DNA from 3 places in the Kluyvera sp. STS39-E genome. Region 2 is predicted to be linked to each of the others. Evidence: predicted binding sites of a transcription regulator. Region 2 holds the regulator's gene; each other region holds the start of a gene.
What was found. Region 2 encodes Fur, which represses iron uptake genes when iron is present. Its sites were predicted from a motif close to ATAATAATGAGAACNACTATCAA; they were not measured.
Positions count from the first base shown of each region.

Region 1: a site for Fur is predicted at 1,517-1,539, ahead of fhuE (ferric-rhodotorulic acid/ferric-coprogen receptor FhuE). Genes of this name have one in related genera too.
Region 3: a site for Fur is predicted at 957-979, ahead of AB4K05_RS11180 (Nramp family divalent metal transporter). Genes of this name have one in related genera too.

Region 1 is NZ_JBFQGA010000005.1:162,147-164,421, forward strand. Features, by position in the region: gene fhuE (ferric-rhodotorulic acid/ferric-coprogen receptor FhuE) at 1-1,396, opposite strand, end outside; gene AB4K05_RS12495 (YncE family protein) at 1,799-2,275, shown strand, end outside.
Region 2 is NZ_JBFQGA010000002.1:232,607-234,881, forward strand. Features, by position in the region: gene ybfE (LexA regulated protein) at 1-173, shown strand, start outside; gene fldA (flavodoxin FldA) at 325-855, shown strand; gene fur (ferric iron uptake transcriptional regulator) at 1,152-1,604, shown strand; gene chiQ (ChiQ/YbfN family lipoprotein) at 1,722-2,057, opposite strand; gene chiP (chitoporin) at 2,108-2,275, opposite strand, start outside.
Region 3 is NZ_JBFQGA010000004.1:396,734-399,008, reverse strand. Features, by position in the region: gene nupC (nucleoside permease NupC) at 1-684, opposite strand, end outside; gene AB4K05_RS11180 (Nramp family divalent metal transporter) at 1,020-2,258, shown strand.

The DNA of each region.
Region 1 (2,275 bases), on a different contig from region 2:
TGCCATCGGTGCTGTACTGGGTGTATCGCGCACCAATAACCAACGACAGGGGATCGGCAAGGGAAAGACGAGCCGCGGTGTAGGCAGATTTCTGCCGCACGATATCATCGGCGTTCTGATACCAGTCGCCCCACGTTGGCTGCGCCACGCTTCCGTTCCAATTATTATCGAAAATACCAATCTGACTGGCATCCATCGGTCCATCTTGGCTTGAGGTCGCGTTATGCTGGCGGCTGTAGCTCGCGCCCGCCATCAGTTGGTGCTGACGCCCCAATAACTTGAACGGCCCGCTAGCGTAGGTATCGAAAGAGTCGACGGTACGCTTCCCTTTATCTTTGCTCCCCCAGCCGCTTGCACCATCGCCGGTATCCGCATCCGGATTCCCCATCACATACAGCAGGGTATCATTGAAGGTTTGCTCGCCGTGGGTTCCGTTAAAGCGATACGACCAGCCGTTATCCCAATCATGGGTTAAGTCGACAAAGACCTTACGCGATTCAACCTGGTAGCGCGTCCAGTCGGCCGCCGTGTTGGTGCTCCGGTCATAATGCGTGCGAGTGCCGTTGCTATAGAGACTTGGCAGACCGCCCCAGGTCGGGTTGCCGGTGTTGGACTTTTGGTAGTCCCAGCCCAACGACACGGTGGTGTGGTCCGTGAGATCCGCATCGACCACACCGTAGAGGAATTTTTTGGTTTTATGGTAACGGTCAAGCCAGCTGTCCTGATCTTGATAACCCGTGACGATGCGCCCACGCAGGCTGCCATCGGAGTTTAACGGCGTGGAGAGATCGGCCACGTAACGCTGGTTATTCCAGCTACCATAGCTGGCGCTAATATTGCCGGTCGCCGTTTTGCTATCTGCACGTTTACGCACCATATTAACCGTTGCGCCGGGGTCGCCAGCGCCGGTCATCAGGCCATTGGCGCCGCGAACGATCTCAATCCGGTCATAAATTGCGGTATCTTCTGCAGCATCGCCGTAGTTCCACGCATCGCCAATCGAGGTGGGGATATCGTCATAGGAAAAACTGGTGATTTCAAAACCACGTGAGTAGTAGTAAGAACGCTCTGAGTCTATCTGCTGTGAGGAGACGCCGGTGGCGTTGGTCAACACATCATCCACCGTTTGCAGATCCTGATCTTGCATACGCTGCCGTGTCACCACGCTGACGGACTGAGGAATGTCGCGCGGGGCCAAATTCATTTTGGTGCCAGCATGGGTCGTTTTGACGGCGTAATCCTGCTGTTCATCCGCCGAGCTATCCGTGCTGCCATACACCACCATATCCTGACTTTTTTCTTCCGCGTGCGCCTGCTGGACGAAACCATGAATGGCCAGCGCCAACAGCGAAACCGTCAGCGATTTCCCGCCTATTTCCCTGCCATAAAAATGCATAATTATTCCCATTAGATCTTGTTGTTGTGAGTGAAGCCGTTCCGCCCGCAGCGTCAGGAAATAACCCGCTTTTCCGTAAGCGATTGACCTGCATAAAAGCGACATAGGCAACGAATGAGAACGATAATGATAATTACTCGCTTTAAATAACGCAGGTTGTTTTATTGGTTAAATGTAAGGAAATGTATACATGTTTTATATCAATGAATTGGTAACATTTTATGCCGTCTTAGCCGCCTAAATATCGTCATGAGAGGGGCAAGAGAGACACTGTGCTAGGCACTACGTGATTATGGGGTTTGCTCATTTTCTATAAATAATTATTATTCTCATTCTTATTAAAACTCTCCCGTCGCGGTTTTGCCTCACTCGGGAATTGCTTATCCAATGATGGAGTTTCGAATGGTATCGTTATTCAGCCCGCGTAAAACGGCGCTCTCCGCCGCCTTGATTACTGCTTTCGCCCTCACCGCCCTGCCTGCTGCTGCCGAAAATGCACAGCCTGCTGAGAACGCCGCTGCCTTAAAAACCGCTTCCTCCGTCACTCAGCGCGAGCTGGGCGATGGCCTGTATGAAATGGCGTATGTGTCGGCCGAAAATGCTCTGTTTGTCGCGAGCGCGCAGAGCTTTAAAGATGTGAACGGCGGCGTGATTTATCGCCTCGATCCGGCGACACTCGCCACCAAAGGCACAACCCACACCGATCTAAAAAACTTTGGTATGGCTATCGATGACGACGGCAAGGTGTTCTACACCACCAACTCGCTGGACGGTGCGGTTTCCAAGGTGGATGCGAAAAGCGGCAAGGTGCTGCAACGTTTAGTGCTGGACGGTAAAAAAGACAAGGACGGCGACCCAACCGGCGCACGTGAAGTGTTA
Region 2 (2,275 bases):
AGCTAAAACGCGACAAGGTTCGTGGGCTCAAGCGTGTTGAACTGAAGCTGAATCATGAAGCCGTTGATGCGCTCAACGAGCTGGCGACTGCCCGTGATATGAGCCGTAGCGAACTCATCGAAGAGATGTTGATGAATCAGCTCGCGCTGCTGCACGGACAGGGGAAAGTCTGAAAAATCCCCCCAAAACACGCTTTCATGTAGCAGAGTGTGCAGTACGGCACGATTGCTGTTTCCGCACTTAGACCTGTTCTGCTATGATTGCCCTTATCTGTGGGCATTAAGCCACCACCATATCATTAAGTTTCAAGAGGTTATTTTACTCATGGCAATCGTTGGCATCTTCTTCGGTAGCGATACCGGAAACACCGAAAATATCGCAAAAATGATTCAAAAACAGCTTGGTAAAGATGTCGCTGATGTTCATGACATCGCCAAGAGCAGCAAAGAGGATCTGGAAGCGTTCGATATCCTGCTGCTGGGCATTCCAACGTGGTACTACGGTGAAGCACAGTGCGACTGGGATGATTTCTTCCCAACGCTGGAAGAAGTTGATTTCAACGGCAAGCTGGTTGCGTTGTTCGGCTGTGGCGACCAGGAAGACTATGCAGAATATTTCTGTGATGCCCTGGGTACCATCCGTGACATTATTGAACCTCATGGCGCAACCATCGTCGGCCACTGGCCAACCGCCGGCTATCATTTTGAAGCGTCTAAGGGCCTTGCCGATGACGATCACTTCGTGGGCCTAGCCATTGACGAAGATCGCCAACCAGAGTTGACCGCAGAACGCGTTGAGAAATGGGTTAAGCAGGTTGCCGAAGAACTGCACTTGGATGAGATCAAAAACGCCTAATTGCGATAATGAGGTGTAATTATTGAATTGCACCTCATTAATAGGTAAAAGCAATTAAAATAATAGCTACATTTTTTTAACTTTTTATCGCATACCTGTACAATATCATCAGATTTGGCGCAGGTTCATCGCCCAGTTTGTCGATGATGCCTCGTTTTTGAAAGCTCAGCTTACCCGGGCCTTGCTGTTTTCATTTTGATAGGGCCATTCTATAATGAGACGCATTAATTCGGGTGCATTCTCTGTGAAACTTTCACTGATGGAAGTTAATCGTAAAGCAACAGGACAGATTCCGCATGACTGACAATAATACCGCATTAAAGAAGGCTGGCCTGAAAGTCACACTTCCACGGTTAAAGATTCTGGAAGTTCTTCAGGAACCTCATAACCACCATGTCAGCGCGGAAGACTTATACAAACGCCTGATCGACATGGGTGAAGAAATCGGTTTAGCCACGGTTTACCGCGTACTTAACCAGTTCGATGATGCTGGCATCGTGACCCGCCATAATTTTGAAGGCGGTAAATCCGTTTTCGAATTAACCCAACAGCATCACCACGATCACCTGATCTGCCTCGACTGCGGTAAAGTTATCGAGTTCAGCGATGATTCTATTGAAGCTCGCCAGCGTGAAATCGCCACTAAACATGGTATTCGCCTAACCAACCACAGCCTGTATCTGTACGGTCACTGTGCTGAAGGCGACTGCCGTGAAGATGAACACGCTCACGACGACGTCGCAAAATAACGACTCGCCGCTCGTCAAAAAGCCAGCCACCGTGTGCTGGTTTTTTTTTACCTTTCTTCAGCTACCCACATAAAAAAACCGCTGCAAGCAGCGGTTTTTTTCGTTCAGCAGACAACGTTACTTGTTCGACGTATTGTTGCTGCGGATCTCTTGCCAGATTTTATCGCATTTGCTTGCGACAGCTTGGTCATTACCCATTTTTCTAGCCTGAATGCACTGCTGGTAGTCCAACACACGCACGCTTTCCTGATTCGCGAACTGCTCGTGCTTCTTCTCTTGCTTCAGCACGTTTAATACGCTCTGGCAGGCCTCGATTTTCTCCGGGCTGCCTTCCGCCGTATTGATACAGGCGCTATAGGCATCTTTCAGTTTGCTATCTTCTTGCGGCGCAGGAGACTGCACACAGGCGCTAAGGCCAGCGGCCATCAGGGCGACAATAATCAATTTTTTCATGCAATGAGCCTCTTAGTGGCGGTAGTGGTTTCCCGCTACCGCCTCATGCATCAGAAAATAGTGAACGGTGCGATGACGATGAATTTCACGTCACGTTCGTCCTGGAAGATGTTGCCGTAACCGCCGCCCCAGCTTGGGATATCGGAGTGGTTGTCGTACTGAGTGAAGTGCAGTTTGAAGAGCGTACCCTTCGCGCGGCCTTCCTGTACGGTGTACAT
Region 3 (2,275 bases), on a different contig from region 2:
GTTAGACATCTGGATGTTTTCTTCGCTTTCGTCAACGCGGTAAGGGTTGATCAGCGACAGCACGATAAAGGTACTAAACATGTTCAGAACCAGCGCCGCAACGACGTATTTTGGTTCCAGCATGGTCATATACGCACCCACAATGGACATGGAGACGGTAGACATTGCTGTCGCCGCCATGGTGTACATGCGGTTACGGGACATCTTCCCGAGAATATCTTTATAGGCGATGAAGTTTTCAGACTGGCCAAGGATCAGCGAGCTGACGGCGTTGAAAGACTCCAGTTTACCCATACCGTTGACTTTAGACAGCACGGTACCAATTGCACGAATGATAATCGGCAGAATACGGATGTGCTGCAGAATACCGATCAGCGCAGAGATGAAGACGATTGGGCATAGCACTTTCAGGAAGAAGAAGGCCAAGCCTTTATCATTCATGTTACCGAAGACGAAGTTGGTCCCATCGTTGGCAAAGCCGAGCAGTTTTTCGAACATCTCGGAGAAGCCTCGCACGAAACCCAGACCGACATCAGAGTTCAGGAAGAACCATGCCAGCAATACTTCGATGACAAGCAGCTGAATAACATAACGAATGCGGATCTGTTTGCGGTTGGAACTGACCAATAAGGCCAGGATCGCAACCACTACGAGCGCGAGAATAAAATGCAAGACGCGGTCCATATTTGCTCCAAACATGAGGCTGGTTAAGTTTTCGTGCACATTCTATGTAACATGATTAAATAAAACGAGATCTGTCTCTCACTATATTCAGAACCTGTGAGCAAACTCTAAATTAGTGATCCTCGATACATTTTTGTGATGTTAAGTAAATGTATGAAAAGTTTCCACGTTGTACTACTCTCTCATTAAGCGTATACCAAACCATCCTAACCTCCAGTCTGGCTATCGGTTCCGGCTATCAGAGCAATCATTATCATCCCTCGTAAATGAACTTGATAATCATTCGCATTTTGTTAGCATGAAACATAGCAAAGGCTATGTTTTTGAGGCAGAGAATGATCAACAGTCGAGTGGAAAATAGCACCAACCGAACAGCGCGCCGTATGCGGCTTGCGCTGATGGGGCCAGCATTTATTGCTGCAATCGGCTATATAGACCCCGGCAACTTTGCGACCAATATTCAGGCCGGCGCGAGCTTTGGCTATCAACTCCTATGGGTGGTGGTCTGGGCGAACCTGATGGCGATGCTGATTCAGGTCCTGTCGGCAAAGCTGGGTATCGCGACCGGAAAAAACCTTGCAGAGCAGATCCGCGATCATTATCCGCGCCCTTTGGTGTGGTTTTACTGGGTACAGGCGGAAATTATCGCCATGGCAACCGATCTGGCCGAGTTTATCGGTGCCGCCATCGGTTTCAAGCTCATCCTCGGTATTTCGCTGCTTCAAGGGGCGGTGCTGACGGGGATTGCCACCTTTTTAATCCTGATGCTGCAACGCCGTGGGCAAAAGCCGTTGGAGAAAGTGATAGGTGGCCTGCTGCTGTTCGTTGCCGCGGCCTATATTGTGGAGCTGATTTTCTCTCAGCCTGCGCTTGCCCCATTAGCAAAAGGGATGATTTTACCTTCCCTGCCTAACTCTGAAGCGGTGTTCCTTGCCGCGGGGGTGTTAGGGGCGACAATTATGCCGCACGTTATCTACCTGCACTCGTCGCTGACTCAACATCTACACGGGGGCAGCGCCAAAGAACGCTACAACGCCACGCGCTGGGATGTGGGCATCGCCATGACCATCGCCGGTTTCGTTAATCTCGCGATGATGGCCACTGCGGCAGCGGCATTCCACGCCCATGGGCACACCGGGATCGCCGATTTAGACCAAGCTTATTTGACGCTGGAACCACTGCTTAGTCATGCGGCGGCGACCATCTTCGGTCTTAGCCTGATTGCCGCGGGTCTGTCTTCAACGGTTGTTGGCACGCTTGCAGGCCAGGTCGTGATGCAGGGCTTTATCCGCTTCCATATTCCGCTGTGGTTTCGTCGCACGGTGACGATGCTGCCTTCGTTTGTGGTTATCTTGATGGGGCTCGATCCGACGCGAATTCTGGTCATGAGCCAAGTGCTGTTGAGCTTTGGTATTGCCCTAGCCCTGGTGCCGCTGCTGATTTTCACCAGTGACAGCAAACTGATGGGCGAGCTGGTAAATACCCGTTGGGTTAAGCGCATTGGCTGGGCCATCGTGGCTATCGTGGTGGCGTTGAACGGTTGGCTGCTGGTGGGGACGTTGCTTGGTTTATGACTGTTTACCGTGACCCG